DNA from 3 places in the Paenibacillus kandeliae genome. Region 2 is predicted to be linked to each of the others. Evidence: predicted binding sites of a transcription regulator. Region 2 holds the regulator's gene; each other region holds the start of a gene.
What was found. The regulator NrdR, encoded in region 2, represses ribonucleotide reductase genes. The targets are predictions, from matches to a motif close to AACACNATATATNGTGTT.

Region 1 (6,679 bases), on a different contig from region 2:
ATGGCATTTGACGATTATGTAGCCAAAAACTACACGGGTGCATACGATCAAGAACGTAAAGCCTATGCTCATATGTTTATGTTTGCTGATACTCTGAGCGAAGCAATCGTGAACCAATTCCCGACCAAATTCGGCGGTACATCCAGTGGTGGCTCCACGACACCAAGCACAAACACTCCACCAGTAGATCACAGCAATATGCCGGGTATGGGTAACACAGGCACTGGTTCCGGCAATACAACTGCTGATGCCAGCCCTGAGCTGCAAACCAAAGTGATTCAGTTTACCCTGAATAGCAAAATGTACATGGTAAATGGTAAGTCCGCTACGATGACTACCAAGCCGGTCGTATACCAAGGCAATACGTATATTCCGATCCGCTATCTGGCTGCCAACATTGGCGCTACCATGTCCTACAACAACAAAACCAAAACGACAACCCTGAATACTGGTAAAGAAGTAATCGAATTCTGGGTGAACTCCAATATTTACAAAGTGAACAATATGCAAATGAAGGCGAAAGCAATGGTCATTTCCAGAGACGGACGTACCCTCGTTCCAGTACGCTGGGTCGCTGATACGTTTGACTGGAAACTGGGCTATGCCAACGGTGTCATTTCCCTGAGCAAAACGTACTAATCTCTTTGTAATAAGCTTCAGGAAGTGTCACGGCAATAAGCAGGTGTAGACGTGTAAAGAAGACATACACCCCTCGCTTGCATTGCAGATCACGCTTTTATATGCAACGACCAGCAGCTCTCCATCTGGGGCTGCTGGTCGTTTTTTATATCCTGATACGCCTGCCGCTATATGATGCGCTTGTAACTGTATATTCTAGATTCATTTCCGTAGTCCAAATGGAATCACTATTACACTTTAGGGGTAAGTCTATGCAGGACGCTATTTTAGCTATGTAATGCAGCACAATATTGCATTGCTCGCTTGCTTTCCCTTCGATGGACCCACAACCATATATTCATACACGAAACAAAATTGTAACTTTTTTGGTACTATCTGATTAACTACTTTGGAATAGGTTTATACAATACTTAGACAGCAGCGTATCGACAAATTCGATCATCCCGATGTTGCAGCGCGCGGCATCATAACGGGCAGAAATCGAAAATTCAGCTGTATCATTCTCAGCTGATGTAAGCGTTATAGTACAGCCGTTGTCTGTATCTTTCGCTTATCGCTTCAGTCTGAGAAATCAAATACACATAACTTGCAAAGGGGTAATCAACCATGAAAATGAGAAAACTGCTTGCACCTGTACTGGGTCTTTCCCTGATGTTGCCAGCCGCTGGCGCTTTCGCTGCGGAAGGTACAACTGCCGACTATAATCCGGAGCTGCAAACAAGAGCGATCCAGTTTACACTGGGCAGCAAAATGTACATGGTGAACGGTATGACAAAAAGCATGGCTATTATGCCAGTAGAATACATGGGCACTACATACGTGCCATTGCGCTACCTGGCAGCTAACGCCAACATGAAAGTATCTTACGATGCAATGACAGATACAACATGGCTGGATACTGGTCTGGCTCGCTACGAGTTCTGGACCAAAGGTACAAATGCCAAAGTCTACAAAGTAGACAACATGCGCAAAGGCTTGAACCAACCGATCATTTCCCGCAACGGTCACACAATGGTGCCAGTACGTTGGTTCGCTGAGAACTTCGACTGGAACATGTCCTACAGCGGCGGCATGATCACACTGTCTAAAGTATATTAATCCACTTTATCGTTTGCACCCTTCCGCTCCGCGGATGGAGACGGAAGCGGCATACAGGTCAACTAGGGAATACATCGCAGACTCCCTGCTTGCCTCTTCGCAAACGAACGCTGGATACAAAAAAAGGACTTCCTTCACCGGAAGTCCTTTTTTTGTCTCTCTCTTTGTACATCTGTTTGTGTCCTTCTTTTTGTATCTCTATTACTGTTCGTATTTTCATATCCTCATGCTAATTTTTGACTTTTATGCAGTATAGGTGTATACTATGAAGTGTTGTTTTTAACCCTCGGTTTTATCCTTCGCAATTTTCCGGGTGCTGCCGGAATCATTTCAAATTTCCTTTCTTTTCTTACAAACCATTGAAATTTGAGTATCTGATTCACACTGGCGCGGTCATCGGAGCCGCAAGGACAAAAGAGAGGTAGGGCTTTTGTTGTTTTGGATTCATCGTATACAGAGCGAGGCTATTCCATGTACGTCCATCCTGTATACACAAAGCAAGCGAACCAAAACCGTCCCCGTCCATCCATTTCACATTCACCGCACACGGGGTTACGGGTTAACGATAGCTGCAGTTAAGCAGCCATATGACACCGGAGAGCAGGTCTACGCAGCCTGACTCTGTAACTAAAGCAGTACATTTTGCACCTCAGGCATCCCAACATGCCACGCAAAATCCGGCTACACCAATTACACACATTGTTGAGCATGAAGCAATTCACATATGGCTCGTAGGCTGCATGAACGGCTTATGGCATTTCAAGCACAAATCAAACATAAGACGCAACACCAGATCCCCGGCAGGACAACCACACGTTGTCCCACCGGGGATCGTCCAATTTATAGACCCATATCCTTAATGCTCAACCTCTAAAAGCCCTCTTTTGCATAAGATGTAAAAACGATAAAGTCTGCACCCGCACATAACGAAGGAAACGAAATAAGGAAAAAGGGCGACTTCTAGTGTTTGCGATTTTCAAACACGTTGTTCAATGAAAAGTGATTTTTGCGAAGCAAAATATCTTACTACTTTGGAGGTGCGAGAATCTACATTCACTCCTATTCCGTAGATTCTCGTGCCTCCACCGGAGTCCTGTTTCCTTATTCCTTTCCGAAGTGATGTCCGCACAAAACTCTATCCCCTCCCCACCACCAAAAAAGAGCAAAAAAAGAGACCTCATCATTCGCAGCTGATGAGGTCTAAAGATATAGTAATTCAAAAGGGGTTATTACAGACACTATACCGCATATATCTTAAAAAAACCTGACAATAACCTTAAAGAAACATTAATTTTATCATTTTAGGTATCCTGATTTATAATATTGGGCAAAAAAAGAACGCCACGGTCGCAGTCCATGGCGTTCAATCTGTTTATATATTCAAAAGGGGTATGCGTTAACTATAGCCACCTTTTCTTAAAACTTTATGAACTTGACCTAAAAAAGCCATTAATTTTGCGATTTTAGGCTTTTTTTGCTCAAGAGGGGTTGGAATCCGCTAATTTACTACGTACAGAATCCAATTTGTACTGTGCTGACGTCGGATGATCGCGCCGATCATCAATTTTGACCGCTGTGGATACACGTCCCGCTCCCTCCTCAAACGGGCTTTCATGCAACGCTTGAATCGCTCGGAACACATCGCCAATCTCACCCTCGATAATCGTACTCATCGGTGTCAATTGAATGCTGATCCCCTGCTGTTTATCCAATACACGCTGCATTTGTGCCACATACGAACTCAGACTGGTGCTGCCTGTACCGACCGGAATCACGGTCACTTCTGCAATTGCCATCGTAAACTCCTCCTCTATACCGCATTTGATTGTATTCTATTCCTGTTTTACCCAAAATCCAACCCTACCATCAGACAATGTACTGATCTTTCCTTTCTTTTCGCATAGCATCAAGGCACATGCGATTTTATACCTTTGTCAATATATTGTGTCATATCACAGACTGAACGCCTACATATAGAATACAATTACCGATTGTTTATGTTTAGTATGGACCATTTGAGTAATGGAAAGGATGAGCTGAACTGATGACTATTCATCGCTCCCTGATGAACCCTGCTCACTTGTTGAGCCATGACGACACTTCCACTCCGCCACCAGCAGCATCAGATATACAAGTGGCACCGAGCATCCCTGTAACGACATCATATGAACAGCATCCCATCATGGAGATGGGCGCACATATTATGTATGGTGAGCACGAATCAGCACGTGAGAATGCCAATCTGAACGGCGACAGCTTTTCCGGTAAAATGAGCCGATTTGGCAGTGAATATTCAAAATATTATACAAAGGCACGTATTCTTCCGCCGCATATCGCCGAAGCGGTCCAGCAGAATCGTATCTATATTCATGATCTGGATCATTATGCGCTCGGTACGACCAACTGTATCTTTATTCCGTTTGAACGGCTACTACGAGATGGCTTTAGCAGCGGTAACGGCAGTCTGCGTACACCCAATTCGATTATGACAGCAATGGCGCAGGTGGCGATTATTTTCCAATGCCAGCAAAACTCTCAATACGGCGGTGTTGCTGCCAACAAGCTGGATTATGATCTGGCACCGTATGTCACCCGTTCGTTCCGCAAGCATCTGCGCAAAGGGCTGCATTATCTGGGCGAATGGACAGCAACGCAGCTCTCTGAGGAGCAATCTATTACACAGAGGGAGCAGTTGATCGCACAGGCGCATATGAATGACAGCGAGCTGGAGCTACATTATCCGCTGGCTTACCGATATGCAATGGAAGAGACGCGCAATGAGACATTCCAAGCAGCGGAGAGTCTCATTCATAATCTGAATACGATGTCGAGTCGAGGCGGCGGACAGATTCCGTTTACAAGTATTAATTATGGGACATGTACCTCGCCGGAAGGTCGATTGGTAATGGAGAGCCTGCTAGCGGCGACCGTTCGCGGCTTGGGCAATGGCGAGACACCTATTTTCCCGATTCAAATCTTCAAGTGCAAGCGGGGCATTAATCAACAGCCCGGCGATCCCAATTACGACCTATTCCTAAAAGCAATCGACTGTACATCGCGTCGGCTATATCCAAACTTCGCGAATCTGGATGCGCCGCTAAATCGCGAATATCTGGTAGAAGGTGATCCCGATACGGAGTTTGCCACGATGGGCTGCCGTACACGCGTCGTTGCCGACCGATTTGGACGGAATCATCTGTCCGGTAAGGGCAATCTGTCCTTTAACACGATCAATCTGGTGAAGCTGGGGCTGGATTACGGTACTGTGATGCCAAGATCGGTGATACCAAGATCGAACATGTCTTTCTTCGTAGCGTCTTCGGATGATTCCATGACGTCAGTTCGTCGTCAGGAGCCGGATGAACAGGGCTTTTACCGAGCGTTGGACGAATGTATGCAGCTGGCGGTGGAAGCCCTACTGCATCGGTTTCACATTCAGGCGGCGCAGCCTGCCAAGGCTTCGGACTTTATGATGCGGGAAGGGGTATGGGAAGGTGGCAATGAATTGGCACCGGACGATGCCGTTGGGGAGCTGCTCAAGCATGGTACGCTGTCGATTGGTTTTATCGGGTTAGCGGAATGTATGTATGCTCTGTATGGTAGCCATCATGGTGCAGATGATGCGATCTATCAAAAAGCGCTGAACATGATACGCCATATGCGTAACATATGCGATCAGTGGAGCGAACAGTACAATCTGAATTTCTCGCTGATGGCAACGCCCGCCGAGGGGCTATCCGGCAAATTCGTCGCCGTGGACCGTCAGCATTACGGCAGTATTGCTGGTGTTACCGATCGTGAATACTACACGAACTCCTTTCATATTCCGGTCTATCACAGCATCCCTGCCGCCGATAAAATTCGATTGGAAGCGCCATTCCATGAGCTATGCAACGCGGGCGCGATCTCCTATATCGAGCTGGACGGCAATGCACGACAAAATCATGAAGCGCTACAGCGGATCATACACTACGCTCTATCGCAGCAAATCAGCTATTTTAGCATCAATCATCCAGTGGATCGTTGCACTGCCTGCGGATATGAAGGCATCATCGGCTCCCATTGCCCATCATGCGGGGAATCAGAGCAGCACGTCCATATCGCCCGTCTGCGCCGCGTCACCGGCTATCTGACTGGCGATTATCAGACGCGCTTCAACCCTGCCAAGCAGGCAGAGGTGCGCGACCGGCTCAAGCATCGCTGATGAGCATGAACATTTGCGGTTATATTCCAGAGTCGATCAATGAAGGGCGAGGTGTGCGGGCGGTTGTCTTTATTAGCGGCTGTCGTCATGCTTGTCCGGGCTGCTTCAGTCCGCATACATGGTCGTTTACCGCTGGGGAACCATTTACCGCTTCGTTACAGCAGGACATCATCGACGGCATGGCACGTAATCCGCTACTAGACGGGTTGACGATTGCGGGCGGCGATCCGTTCTTCTCTGCTGACGACGTAGCGCTATTTGTGGAGAAGGTGCGTGCGCAATTGCCCCAGCTGTCGATCTGGATATATAGCGGATTTACATGGGAGCAAATCTTTTTTCAACAACCTCAAAAATATTTGAAACTTCTATCCTTATGCGACGTATTGATTGATGGAAGATTCGAGAAGTCGCTACGCGATGTGTCTCTGCCGTATCGTGGCAGCAGCAATCAGCGAGTCATTGATGTGCAGCAGAGCATCTATCAGCGACAGGTTATTCTCTGGCAATCTCCGCTAAGTTTGTAGAATGAAATCGTGCAAGTAGTCAAAGTAGATAAAATAAGCCAATCCAAGCACGATAAGCACAAGCAATATTTTCTACTTTTGCAAAATTTTATTGTACAAAATATTGACTTATACTAGTAAATTGCATATGATGTGCTTAATGTAACAGCCGGGCTGCTTCAATCCGAACCATCCGGTGTTATATATACTCATTCCCACTTCAAACACTACCTTA
Region 2 (6,679 bases):
TTGCGGGTCTTTTTTGTATGTTTATCGAGAAAACGTTCAAGGGTCTTTTTGTGCAGTTCAGCCGCGGATACCATATGGCACATGATCCGCATGGTACACTAAACGAGAGTCATTTGCATGATCTCGATTCATATTCTTGATTGACGGCTCGATTCTTTAAAGGATTGTAGCGAGATAACGATTTCTAGCTTCCTCTAAAAACACATCATGCACGGAATACGATTATCTTCATTTCTAACCCAAACTCAGTGGGTGTACAGCTACTACTATACGCATAAAACGGAGGTTCTGACGATGTACCGAATAGCCATTTGCGATGATTCGGAGCAGCAGCGGGAGCATGTACAGCATATGCTGACTACGCTGTCGGTGCGGACGGATATTGAATTTGAGATTACGGTGTTTCATAGCGGGGATGCTTTGCTGGCGCATTATGAACAGCAGCTCCCCTCCTTTCATGCTTGGATTCTAGATGTGGAGATGCCGGGGCGAAGTGGGATTGAGACCGCGCGGCAGCTACGGTCATGGAATCACCGCGACGAGCAGATTATTTTCCTGACCGCATATCCGCAATATATGGTAGATAGCTTTGATGTGATGACATTTCATTATTTGATCAAGCCGGTACAGCAGGAACGCTTTGATGAGGTGCTGCTGTCGCTGTATCGTCACTGGCAAGCGCAGGAGCACAAATGGCTGGTCGTCAAGTCAGGCTATGATGAAGTAGTCATTCGGCATGAGGAACTGATCGCCATCGAAGCGGTCAAAAGCTTGACGCTCAAAAATCGACTGCGCTTTATTACGACGACCGATGTGCATGAAAGTCGGGGCATTTTGGCGACGTATGCAGCTTCGCTACGGGAGCATCACTTTTTGCAAATTCATCGCTCGGCGATTATTAATATGCGACATGCGCGCAAATTCGCTGGAAATGAAGTATTTCTGTCAAACGGCTTGCAATTGCCGATTGGTCGCTCGCGAGTTAAGGAAGTGAAGGATGCGTGTACCCGTTTTATGATTATGGAACTGGATTGAAGTGGGGGTGTGATGTATGTATATCTATTATTTGCTGCTGATTCTCGTATTTGGATTGCCTACGGTATGGCTGACACGGTTTTATTTTGATGTGGTGATTGGGCGCGATCATCGCCGACCGTATCAACCTCTCTATATCGTGGGCTATTTGGTGTTTTATTTTATGTATTATACGATCAATTTATCGTATATCTCCGCTTCTTTGCTCGCGATTCTGATGACGTTGTGTCTGGCTGCCTCATATCGTGCGCCTGTCGGTACGCTGCTGATCTTTGCCTTTGTATTCCTTGTCTTGCAGTCGCTTGTGAATGCACTGGGCGGGCAATTGTTTTTTGGCGGGTTCAAGTATTCATTTAATACCACCTACGAACTGATTCATAGTAATTATGCCAATACCTTCAGGCTGCTTGCGTTTACCTTTCTGTGTATGTTGATATTGGTGCAACTGATTCGATTACTCGCAAAAAGACGAAGTTATCCGTTGCCGCACTGGTATTATTTATTATTTCTGATCCTACCTCTGCTTTCAGTATGGCAGATCAATATGCTGGATACGTATGCTGTACAGGGCGCATATTATATTGTGTATGTGCTGGGACTGTTGTTTTTGAATGTGTTTATCATCTATTTGTTCGATACGCTGATGGAGCGATTTCATCTTATTGGGCAAAATCGGGATTTGCAGCGGCAGATGGATTATCAGGATGCCAACTATGAGAAAACGGTGCATGCCTTCAAGGATATTAAGCGCATCATTCACGATACGAATCAGCATATGCTCTATATCGAAGAATGCGTACGCCGCGAGGAACCACAGGCAGCGCTGGAGCATATCCGTATTACGCTGGGTAAGGTCGAGGAAACGTACCACCGCGTCAATACAGGCAATCTGGTCATTGATGCGCTAGTTAGCAATACGCTCAGTATTGCCAAATCCAACGGCGTACGTACCGAGACCCAGCTGCGATTGCATACACCAGAGCTGCATATCGAGCGGTATGATCTGTGCATCGTGCTTGGCAATCTACTCGACAATGCGATGGAAGCGAGCAAGCAGGTTCGTCTGGCAGAGGATCGTCATCTATCGATCAAAATTCATTCCAGTGAATCGGCGTTATACATCCATATTGCCAATCATACGGATCGTCAGATTGAAGACTGGAACAGCAGCAAGCAGCAGAACGGATACCACGGTCTGGGACTGACGAATATTTCGCGCATTTGTGATAAATACGGTGGTCATATGACGATGGAATTGCATAATGGGCAGGTGGATCATATGGTCGTGCTCCCATTTTATGATGTGTAGCTTCGATAAAAAGGTGTCGTTCAGGGGTTCTCATTGTCGTTTCAGCCCATCTTCCTCTGCTCTTCCTCTTTTCGCGTTATGCTGAGGATGGGTTTAAGAGACAGCATCCTATTTTAGACGAAAAGGGGAATACCGATGAAACGTTCCACTTCACGCATCATAAGCTCCATCCTACTCAGTGGTGTATTGCTGACCACCGTTACGCCTGCGAATGCAGCCACGTCCACCAATGGGACTACCACTGCAAAGCAGACAGCCGTGTCCACTTCCAACAGCACCAATAAAGCAGCCAAGCCGTCCGCTGCATTACATGCGCGTGCGCAGAAGCTAGCAAATAGCATGCTGGAGCAATATGGTATGAGCGGCATGCAATATGCGATTATGGATCATGGTCAGATTGTATTGTCTGGTAGCGCTGGCATGAATGATCGCAAAAGCAAACAAAATATTACAAGCACAGACATGTTCGGTATTGGCTCCACCAGTAAAATGTATGTCACTGCCGCTACGATGCTACTAGCAGATGAAGGCAAAATCGATATTGATCAGCCACTGACAACGTATCTGCCCAATTTCAGTATGGCAGACGAGCGGTATCGCACTATCACGCCACGTATGCTGATGGATCATTCGTCCGGTTTTTACGGCAGTCATTATGGCAACAGTATTATGTTCAACGACAACAGCACCTTCAATCATGATACGCTGCTAGAGCATATGAAGACTGAAAAGCTCAAAGCCAATCCCGGTGCATTTTCCGTGTATTCCAATGATAGCTTCCAGATGCTAGAGCTGTTAGTGGAGCAGGTCGGTGGCATGCCATACACTACCTTTATTCGAGAAAAATTCACGACACCACTGAATCTGAAATCAACGCTTACGCCACTAGACGAGTTTGATCGGAAACGGTTGGTAAAAGCGTACAGTTCCCCAGATAGCAAGACTCCGCTTCCCGTTGAAAACACTAATATTCTGGGTACTGGCGGCTTGTATGCTAGCGCGGAAGATATGGTTCGTTTTGCTGAGGTATTAACTGGTCAACGTACCGATATTCTGTCGAAAGAAGCTACTGACGAGATGGCAAAACCGCAATATCGCAATGGCATCTGGGTAGCAGAACAATCCAATATTTTCAACTATGGACTGGGCTGGGATGCGATGGATCTGTCGCCGTTTGACCGTTATGGTCTGAAAGCGATGACCAAGGGCGGCGATACGATTGTGTATCATTCTTCCCTCATAACGATTCCGGGCGAGCGTATGAGCATGGCAGTAACTTCCGCTGGCGGTTCGTCCGTCTTCGATCAGGCATTTGCTACAACGGTCATGCTGGATCTGTTAAAGGAAAAAGGCACTATTTCCAAAATTCTGCCCGATCAAAGTATCGCCAAGCCTGCGAAAGCAATAGCGATGCCTGCCAAGTTGAAGCAATATGCTGGTCTGTACGCTGTCACTGGTGAAACATTTGATGTCGCATTCCGCAACAACAAGCTGCGTGTACCTATGCAAATGTCCGGTCTGGTGCCAGAGCAGGATTATATCTACGCTGGCAATGGCAAATTCCGCAGTGAGGACGGTTCCGCCACTGTTAGCTTTGAGAAGCAAACCAACGGTCTAACTTATATGAAAATGGACGGCTATCTCAATCTGCCGGGTCTGAGCCAATCGCATATGGTCATGTATATCGGGCAAAAACTGCCGGTCCAAAAGCTGGACAAATCGGTGCAACACGCTTGGTCCAAACGCAATGGCAAAACGTATTACAATGTCGATGAGCAGATTCAATCGGTCTTTTACAGCGCTCCATCAATATTGACCAAAACGATCAAGCTGGATGATAGCAAAAGCTATGCGATGGCAACCAAAATCGTCGATAGCAATCACAGCGTCAACACGTTGCAAATTCCAGTAATGAATGGTCGCGATACGTTTGATCTGGAATTCTACACCAAGCAAAACAAAGAGTACGTCAAATCGACCTCGCAATCATATATCAGCGAGGATAATATCGCTACACTGCCAGCCAGTGCTTCGTCTGTGGTCACCCTGCCAGCTGATCATGTAGCAACATGGTTCAATATCGGCAAAACTGTAGGCGGCAAAAAGCTGAAGGTCGATCTTCCGAGTAAAGGTGGATTCGTCGTTTACACCGCTGATGGACAGTTGTACTACTCATCTATCAACAGCGGCAACAAACAAGTCACACTGCCAAAAGGCGGTAAAATCGTATTTGGTGCTTCTGCCAATGCTTCGTTTACATTAAAAATCAGCAAATAATCAATAATCAAAAAGCATCGCTGCGCAGAGTCTCATATGAGATTCATAGCAGCGATGCTTTTTGGTTGGAATGTCAATCCGTGTTCAATCGCGGTCGGGATCATCCAGATCTCGACTAGTGTCAGATACAGACGCATTCGATTCGTGCTTGCGGATCGGTTTCTTGTCCGTCTTCGGTTCATCACTTAACAGACCTTGCAGTTCCTTCATAAACATGTTGATGTCTTTGAACTGGCGGTATACAGAGGCAAAGCGTACGTATGCGACCTCGTCGACCGGATACAGCTGCTCCATCACCAGTTCGCCGACAGCACGGCTTTCCACCTCGGCAAGCGCAGTAGCGTACAGGCTCTTTTCCACCTCGGATACAATCGCATCCAACTGGTCGACCGATACCGGACGCTTTTCGCAGGCGCGAATCAGACCGCGCAGCAGCTTGTCACGACTGAACTCTTCGCGGCTGCCGTCTTTTTTGATCACGATGAGAGGGGTTACTTCCACCATCTCAAACGTGGTAAACCGACGGCTACAGCTTTCGCATTCCCGTCTGCGGCGGATGGACTTATTATCATTCGCCGGTCGAGAATCCAGCACCTTGGTGCCATTGTGACCACAGTAGGGGCATTTCACCGCTGTGTCACCTTCCTTTCATCACAAATGCTTCTTTTACTTGTTCAATTGTGTGTCATTCATGCTTGTACTATTTTGTGTTGGTTTGTGGATGCCTATTACGGGCTGCATATCCTGTATCTATCGTCCGTCTGCTGCATGGATGGTGTACATACTCATCAAATGAAGATCGTCAAATGAAGATTGCCAAACCTGTAACCTTGACTTAGAACTGATCATACAGCTTTGTATATTGCTTATAATAATATAATACACGTTGAACATAATGTCTCGTTTCGCCATAAGGAATATCTTTGGCATCTTCGAGCGTACCGTCCCATTTACCGGATTTGATCCAGTTTTTGACGTTGCCGGGACCAGCGTTGTAGGCAGCGATGACCGCTACCTTGTTGCCGCCAAACTGCTGCATCAGATTGTTGATATACCATGTGCCTAACTCAATATTAGGATCAATATCATGCTTGACCGAATCCAAAGTCACATCACTCAAATGTGCCTTTTCCATTGCCCATTTGGCAGTATCAGGCATCAGCTGCATGAGACCGAGTGCGCCCTTTTTCGATTCCATGCTGGGTTGGTAATTGGTCTCGACTCGAATGATCGAGGCGATCAGAAACGGATCAACCTGATATGCCTCGGCATGTGCGCGAATCTCATCTTTATACTGGATCGGATACACAAGTCCCATCCAGCGTGCATTGAACAGAACAAGCAATAATACGATGATGAACAAGGGCAACAGTACACGCTTGCGGATCAGCGTGGATTTGAGCTTGCTCATCATAATCCCTTGCCATTCCAGAACTGCTGCAACTGTGCCTGTGTCTGCTCCCATGTACCGCTATTGTCGATAACGATGTCGGCGAGCTGCCTTTTCTGTTCAATATCCATTTGTGCTGCCAGTCGCAGTGCCGCTTGCTCCTGATCCAGCGAATCCCGCTGCATCAGACGCTGCAATTGCACCTCTCGCGGTACATAGACGACCATAATTTCCTCAAATGTATATGCTCCCTTGGATTCATACAGCAGTGGGATGTCCGCAATCACCAGACGCTGCGGATTCTCAGCTTCCAGCTGAGCTACCCGACTGTAGATCAGCTCACGAATCGCCGGATGGGTAATGCCTTCCAGTGCCTTCCGTTCCTCAGGATGTGCAAAAATATGTGCTCCCAGACGCTTGCGATCCAGCGTACCATCAGCCAGTAACATCTCTGCGCCAAAACGTTCACTGACCTGCTGTAGCACCGGATGTCCGGGCATCATCACTTCGCGGGCAATCTGGTCCGCATCAACCAGCGCCGCTCCCTGCTGTACAAGCCATGACGCCACTGAGCTTTTGCCCGTGGCGATTCCTCCGGTTAATCCTATATTCATGGCGTCACCTCAACTATTCACACGTGTCGGCAAAGGCTGGCATACCGGGCAATA
Region 3 (6,679 bases), 820 kb from region 2:
GCCGCTGTAGAACAGATAGCTTTCCAGTAGTACGGATGCAGCCATCGCCAAGAACAGCTCTTTTGGCGAGTTGATACTGTTGTAGTACTGACGGATCGTTTCCGCTTTGCGTTGCAGACGCGGATGATCTTCGACCCATTTGAAAATGTTATCGATTTCCTCAGTGGAGGACAATGTGGTGAAGATACTGCTGTACGATTTGGCGTGAATTTGCTCCATCATCGCCATAAAGCCCAGTACGGCTTTGCGTTGCAGCCCGTCCACATGCTCCATAATTTGTGGCATACCAATGCCGCCTTGAATCGTATCCAGCAGAGTCAGACCGCCTAGTACCTTCATGTACGTTTCGCGTTCAGCGTCACTCAGCTGAATCCAAGACATTTTATCGTCGGACAGCGGAATCTCGTCATCCGTCCAGAACTGCATAATATTCTGATTCCAGAACATCATTGTGAAATCGTCGTCTGGACGGTTCCAGTTTACCGCTTTGATTGGCTCACTCATCGGTAGTATGCCCCTTTCGTATGGCTGGCTTCAAACATCCAGCAAAATCTAAAATCATGCTTGAACTCATAAAAGGACAGCATGCAAAAGAAGCCCGGACGGTGTACGCCCGTGAGAAGTAACTTTTGCAGGCTGTGTTGATATTTCATTCATACTGTATTGCCTGTTCAGGCTTGTTGCCGTTGTTCCCACTCTTTCCATGTCATCAGCGGCTGATCCGGTTGTGCCGAATGCGGCAGCATGGCAAGAAGTTCGAGGGAATGACCGTCGGGATCTGTAAAATAGATCGATACCGCCGGCATAAATGGAAATACGATCAAATCATCGGCACGCTCAACCACATCGCCATGAAAATTCTCGGTAACGATGCCTAGCTTTGCCAGTTCTGATGCAGCCGTACGCAAGGAATCCAGACTCGTTGTAAACGCAAAATGCTGTCGCTGTACAAGCGGAGACGGATAATCTTGCCGAATGCCCAGCATGGATGTACCCGGCTGACCAATCCAGTAAAAACGGCTCTTGCGTTGCTCATCACGATGCAGTAAGGTAACGCCCGGCAGTTGCTCATAAAACCGAGCGGATACCTCTACATCACTAACATTGATATGCGTTTCAAAGATACCTTGAATCATGATTGCACACTTTCTATCGGCATGATGCCCATTGTCTCATGCACATCATGTCGACGGCTTAGTTATTCGTATATTAGATCGAGCAGCTGATGCACTCTTCTACAGTCAGACGCTTAGTGCGTGTGTAGTACAGGGATTTCAGACCTTTGTGTGCAGCATACAGATAGTAACGTGCCAGTTGGCGTGTTGTTACATCACTGCTCACGTGCAGAACGGTAGAAATACCTTGATCCACATGCTGTTGAATCTCCGCAATCAGATCCAGTACTTTGAACTGATCCATTTGGTATGCGGATTTGTAGTAGAAGAAGTTATCTTGCTGCATGTATGGCATTGGATAGTAAGTGGTCGAGTTCGCATACGTACGAGTCTCGATTTGTTCAACGATTGGCATAACGCTGGAAGTCGCGTTTTGGATGTACGAAATGCTTGCTGTCGGCGCAATCGCCAAACGGTACGCATGGTACAGACCGTTCTTCATCACATCAGCTTTCAGGTTTTGCCAGTCTGCTGGTGTAGGAATGGTCATGCTGCCGAACAGTTGTTGTACGCGCGCTGTCGTTGGACGATAGTCGGTAGACAGGTAACGGTCAAAATATACGCCGCTTGCGTAGTCGGATTTATCGAAGTCCATGAACGTTTTGCCCGCTTCGCGCGCGATTTCCATACTTTTCTCCAATGAATAGAAATTCATCATCATGAAGAATGTACGAACAAAGTCTTTTGCCTCGTCGCTTTCGTAAGCGATTTTGTTTTTCGCCAGATAGCCGTGCAGGTTCATAACGCCCAGACCGACAGAGTGCATCTCACGGTTCGCTTTGGCTACGCCCGGTGCATTCGCGATGTTGGTCATATCGCTGACAGATGTCAGACCCATGATGCCTTCATGCACGGATTCGCGGATTTTGCCTAGCTCCATCACGTTCACGATATTCAGGGAACCGAGGTTACAGCTAATATCGCGGCGGATGATGTCTTCCACGCCATAATCGGTAATTTCTGTTGTCTCCTGCAATTGGAAAATCTCGGTGCACAGGTTGGACATTTTCACCGAACCGATACTGTTCAGTGCATGGAATTTGTTAGCGTTACTTTTGTTCATAATATAAGGATAGCCGGATTCCAGCTGAATGCTTGCAATCTTAGTCAGCATGTCGCGTGCGCTCATGATGACTTTCTTTTTCACACGATCATCTGCCAGCAGCGTATCGTACATCTCGTCGATGTTCATATCGTCCAGATGTTTGCCATAGGCTTTGTATACACTGTATGGAGCGAATACGTGCAGCAGTTCGTTTTCCGCTGCCAGTTTGTAGAAACGGTTAGGCACGATCAGACCGATGGACAGAGTTTTCAGACGCGTACGCTCGTCGGCATTGATCTTTTTGCTGTCAAGGAACTCTAGGATGTCCCAGCCGAAAATGTTGTAGTATGCGGCGCCAGAGCCTTTACGTTGACCCATTTGATCGGCATAAGAGAATGCATCCTCCATCAGCTTCAGTACTGGCATAATGCCTTTGGCTGCACCTTCCACGCCTTTGATCGGCTCGCCGCGTCCACGCAGCTTGGAGAGGTTCACCGCTACGCCGCCGCCAATTTTGGACAGCTGCATACAGGTGTTCAGTACATAGTTGATGGAATTGAGGGAATCGTCCATTTCCAACAGGAAGCACGATACCATCTCACCGCGACGACTCTTACCAGCATTCAGGAATGTCGGGGTTGCCGGTTGCAGACGCTGCTCCATCATGGAACGTGCCAGCGTCTTCGCATTCTCGGCATTACCGCGACCCAGATGCAGTGCTACAACAGCGACGCGATCTGCATAATGCTCCAGATATTGCGCACGGTCGTTCGTTTTCACTGCATAGTCTTTGTAGAATTTGGAGGCTGCCATATAGGAAGGAAATTGGAAGTTGTAGCTGTGTGTAATCTCATACACCTCTTCAACATCTTGTGCACCATAGTGGAGGTACATATCCTCATAATAGTCGTTGTCGATCATGTAGCGTACTTTGGACGTTGTGTCCGCGAAGCTCATGCTCTTCTCGTCAACTTCCTTCATATATTCCAGAACCGCTTCTTTATCTTTATCCAAACGGAAAAAACCGCTGTCGTCGCGTTGCATCAATAGGTTGTTCAATTCAATATGCCGCAATTTTCTCTACCTCCTGTACGAATCGTTGTGCATCTCCTGTCGTGCCGGACAGTTCAAATTTGTATACGACGGGAACGTTGTATAGTGCCGAGATCAGATCAGCGCTTTTACCAAAGTTGTCGCCCCAGTTGCGATTACCGCTCGCTGCTACGCCGAGCATACGGTTGTGGTTTTTCTCCAGAAAATGAGTCACCCGTTCCGGGACCTGACCGAAGCCAGTCGTATAGGTGATCAATACAAAAGGTTCATTCAGTTGCAGCGCTTCTTCAATCTGTACCGCCTGCACTGATGTATGTTTCAATTTTCCGATAAACCGCCGTACATTGCCCGTTTTAGAATCGTACGCAATCAGCATGGGATGACATCTCCTTTTCAACTCAATATGTAGTATGGGTGTACTGTACAGCTCAGCTTCCTCATCACCGGTAACAACCGCTGAATGGCTGATTCCCCACTGTGCCAGTCGCTCTTACAATGCATTACCCATATATGGTCCCCTAAAACATCCGTTCATCAATATATGGGAGATGTTTTTGAGTGTATACCCTATATATTGTGTTGTCAATAGCGTACGAAAGTACGAAACGTAAGTGCCGAAGTGAAGATTTACAGCACTTTTCCCTTTAAAAACAAGAACTATCAGGCATCTATGCACGGCTGTGACTGCCGGTATGTCGTCAAAAAAATAAACTACTTGACATACTATATATGGTTTGTTCCTTCCAGCGTTTTGTCTATCATTTCCAGAACAAGAAACACGGTCAGAACCATAACAATTTTGGACACTCAAGTATAAAACTTTACTGCTTCCGACCCAAAAAAGCAAATGAAAATTGCTGCATTTGAAGAAAGTTCATAATTGAAAAAGCTTGCAACAATCTTTTTTATTTCTTGATGTCATCTTTGCGTCGAGGCGTGTATTTCAGATATGTGAATGCACCGCCATTTGAGAGCGGATTCAGGATCATTTGCTGAAATGATGGATGTGAAAACAATCATTTCGGGAGAACGGATATTGATTTTGTGAAAAGGATACTTGGTAGTCAGGATGGAGAGTCATGTTTCTTCTATAGAAGTCATGATTGTGGGATTGAGGATAGTAGATAGTGAATAGGTAAGATATTTTGCTGACGCAAAATCACTTTTTATTAGACCTCGTGTTTTAAGAGCGCAAACAAGAGGCATCGTAGGGAACATTCTACTATATATGATGATTCTATCAGCGGTACCGTATATATCTAATGGTATTGGGCTTGCAAGGCACGTCGCATATGGCGATGATTAGGGCGGAAGTGATCGTTGCTACGGAAGATGTGGATTTTCTGATCTGGAATGCACGGTTATAATTCCGTATGAACTGAATATGATGAATCTGTCCAAACCGTGGTCTGCTGCTATAGAGACTTTGATTTGGTTGGCTTCCCTTTTCTTCTCAAATAACGTGAGTGGTCGTATATAGCGGACATACCGATCAAGATCACCATTCCAAATTCTATAATTTTAAATAAATTACATATAATGTATAATAAAATCGCAATATGAAAGCGTATACAAAAAAGGAGGAATTTGATGTTTCATTGGATTGGTAAATGTGTGCTGCTGGCAGCACTGGTGATTGCAGGTTTTGCATCGCCGGGTCTGACTAGCAACGTCTCGGCTGCTGCCCCTTCGGTAGGTTCTATTTCCGCTTCATCCATCCCAGCGCCAACTGGTAGCGGTGTGATGACTTTCAAGCTACTGAATGCGACAAACGGTGCTTATTCAGACAGTCAGGTTTACTGGGGCATCCTCGGTATCAATCCAGCAACCAAGCAGTGGAGTTATCTGACTAGCTCCGGCGAGCTACGTCCGATCTCTGCCGCGCTGAATGACGCTTCTGGTCATCTGACCAAAAACGGTGTCAATTACGCCAACATCTACAGCACCATCGCTCAGAAAGAATGGGTGAGTCTGCCGAAAATGGATTCCGGTCGCATGTTCATCTGCGTCGGTTCGCCATGTTATATCAAAACATACAATGACGGCTTCGCTGGACCGGATATTAACAATCCGTCCGACCCGAACCTAAATGTGTATTTTGATTTTGTCGAGTTTACGGTGAATGATTCCGGGTATCACGGCAATACTACGCGTGTAGATGGATTCGGCTTCCCACTGCAACACCGTCTGGTGAACCGTGCAGGCAACTATGACCGCACAGTGGGTGAACAGGAATCGGAAACACGGGCAAGTATTTTCAGCAAGTATAAGAGCGAAGTGCCAACTGCCTTCAAAGGGCTGGCAGATGTACAAGCGCCTTACCGCATCGTAGCACCGATTCATGGCTCGTTCAAAGCGGGCGGTGCGAATGCGAATTATTTTGCTGGGTATGCGAATTATACGACGCAGGAGATTCTGCTCTGTAATGGAGCATTGCAGGAATCACCGGGCATTTGCTCGGCGATTAACCGACATGTGTATGGGAACCAAGCGGATTGGAATAATGTAGCTGCCTATTACAAAGCGGCTCCGGCGAATTATTATGCGAAGTTCTGGCATGATCATAGTATTGGCGGACTGGCGTATGGGTTTGCTTATGATGATTATAATCAGCAGGCGGCTTATCTTGAGGTTGGTGATCCGAAAGGATTGATTATTCGCGTAGGCTGGTAAGTGTTCATTGCTTGCTGGTTTGAAATTGTGAATGGTTGGGGTGCTTGAGCAACAAGCACTCCGAAAAGGAATAAGGGAATGGAACTCAGGTGGAGTCACGAGAATCTACGGATTAGGATTGCATGTAGATTCTCGCGACTCCAAAGTCGTTCCTTTTCCCTTATTTCCTTTTCTCCGTTCCGTGCTTAGAAACAACCTAATGAACAAGTTAAGCTTTTGTATCAAGAAAACCACTGATTAAAACCTTTTACGTGCCGATAACACAATGTATTATTACCATTCTACATGAACTGAAAAAGGCAGATCAGCACTAACTGATCTGCCTTTTATGATTATATATCTTATTCTTTGCTTGCTACCTTCCTACGGCGCTGGATCGATGCTAGATTGTTGTTCAGCTCTTTCAGGCATCTACATAGTAAGCAGTATTAACATAGTCGCCTATGTCCTTAGAACTTATAGCAGATCCTTCTCTAGCACAATCTTGAAAGACCCTTGCGCATCGGTAAATGTATCCACAATATCGAAGCCGTACTGAATATTCAGCAACAGCATATTGCGCCAGCGATTCATCGTTTTTGTCTGGACTTTGTGGTATCCGGCTTGTCGCAGATGCTGGTGCTGTGTGTCCATGAGTATGGATGCGATGCCTTGCTTACGGTAATGGGGATCGACACCGCCTAGCCAGCTATAGAATGTATTCTGATCCTCCATTAATGGATAGCCAATTTTG

Region 1: a site for NrdR is predicted at 3,669-3,686, ahead of ABXR35_RS15280 (anaerobic ribonucleoside triphosphate reductase). Genes of this name have one in related genera too.
Region 3: a site for NrdR is predicted at 3,837-3,854, ahead of nrdI (class Ib ribonucleoside-diphosphate reductase assembly flavoprotein NrdI). Genes of this name have one in related genera too.

What each region holds. Positions count from the first base shown of each region.
Region 1 is NZ_JBFDUZ010000002.1:350,978-357,656, reverse strand. Features, by position in the region: gene ABXR35_RS15295 (stalk domain-containing protein) at 1-639, shown strand, start outside; gene ABXR35_RS15290 (stalk domain-containing protein) at 1,246-1,737, shown strand; gene ABXR35_RS15285 (MTH1187 family thiamine-binding protein) at 3,216-3,533, opposite strand; gene ABXR35_RS15280 (anaerobic ribonucleoside triphosphate reductase) at 3,920-5,941, shown strand; gene nrdG (anaerobic ribonucleoside-triphosphate reductase activating protein) at 5,947-6,465, shown strand.
Region 2 is NZ_JBFDUZ010000001.1:864,000-870,678, reverse strand. Features, by position in the region: gene ABXR35_RS03820 (LytR/AlgR family response regulator transcription factor) at 295-1,035, shown strand; gene ABXR35_RS03815 (ATP-binding protein) at 1,052-2,344, shown strand; gene ABXR35_RS03810 (serine hydrolase domain-containing protein) at 2,480-4,621, shown strand; gene nrdR (transcriptional regulator NrdR) at 4,706-5,251, opposite strand; gene ABXR35_RS03800 (lytic transglycosylase domain-containing protein) at 5,457-6,032, opposite strand; gene coaE (dephospho-CoA kinase) at 6,032-6,625, opposite strand; gene mutM (DNA-formamidopyrimidine glycosylase) at 6,635-6,679, opposite strand, start outside.
Region 3 is NZ_JBFDUZ010000001.1:39,076-45,754, reverse strand. Features, by position in the region: gene nrdF (class 1b ribonucleoside-diphosphate reductase subunit beta) at 1-504, opposite strand, end outside; gene ABXR35_RS00250 (VOC family protein) at 672-1,136, opposite strand; gene nrdE (class 1b ribonucleoside-diphosphate reductase subunit alpha) at 1,210-3,294, opposite strand; gene nrdI (class Ib ribonucleoside-diphosphate reductase assembly flavoprotein NrdI) at 3,281-3,649, opposite strand; gene ABXR35_RS00235 (glycoside hydrolase family 64 protein) at 4,864-5,946, shown strand; gene ABXR35_RS00230 (GNAT family N-acetyltransferase) at 6,403-6,679, opposite strand, start outside.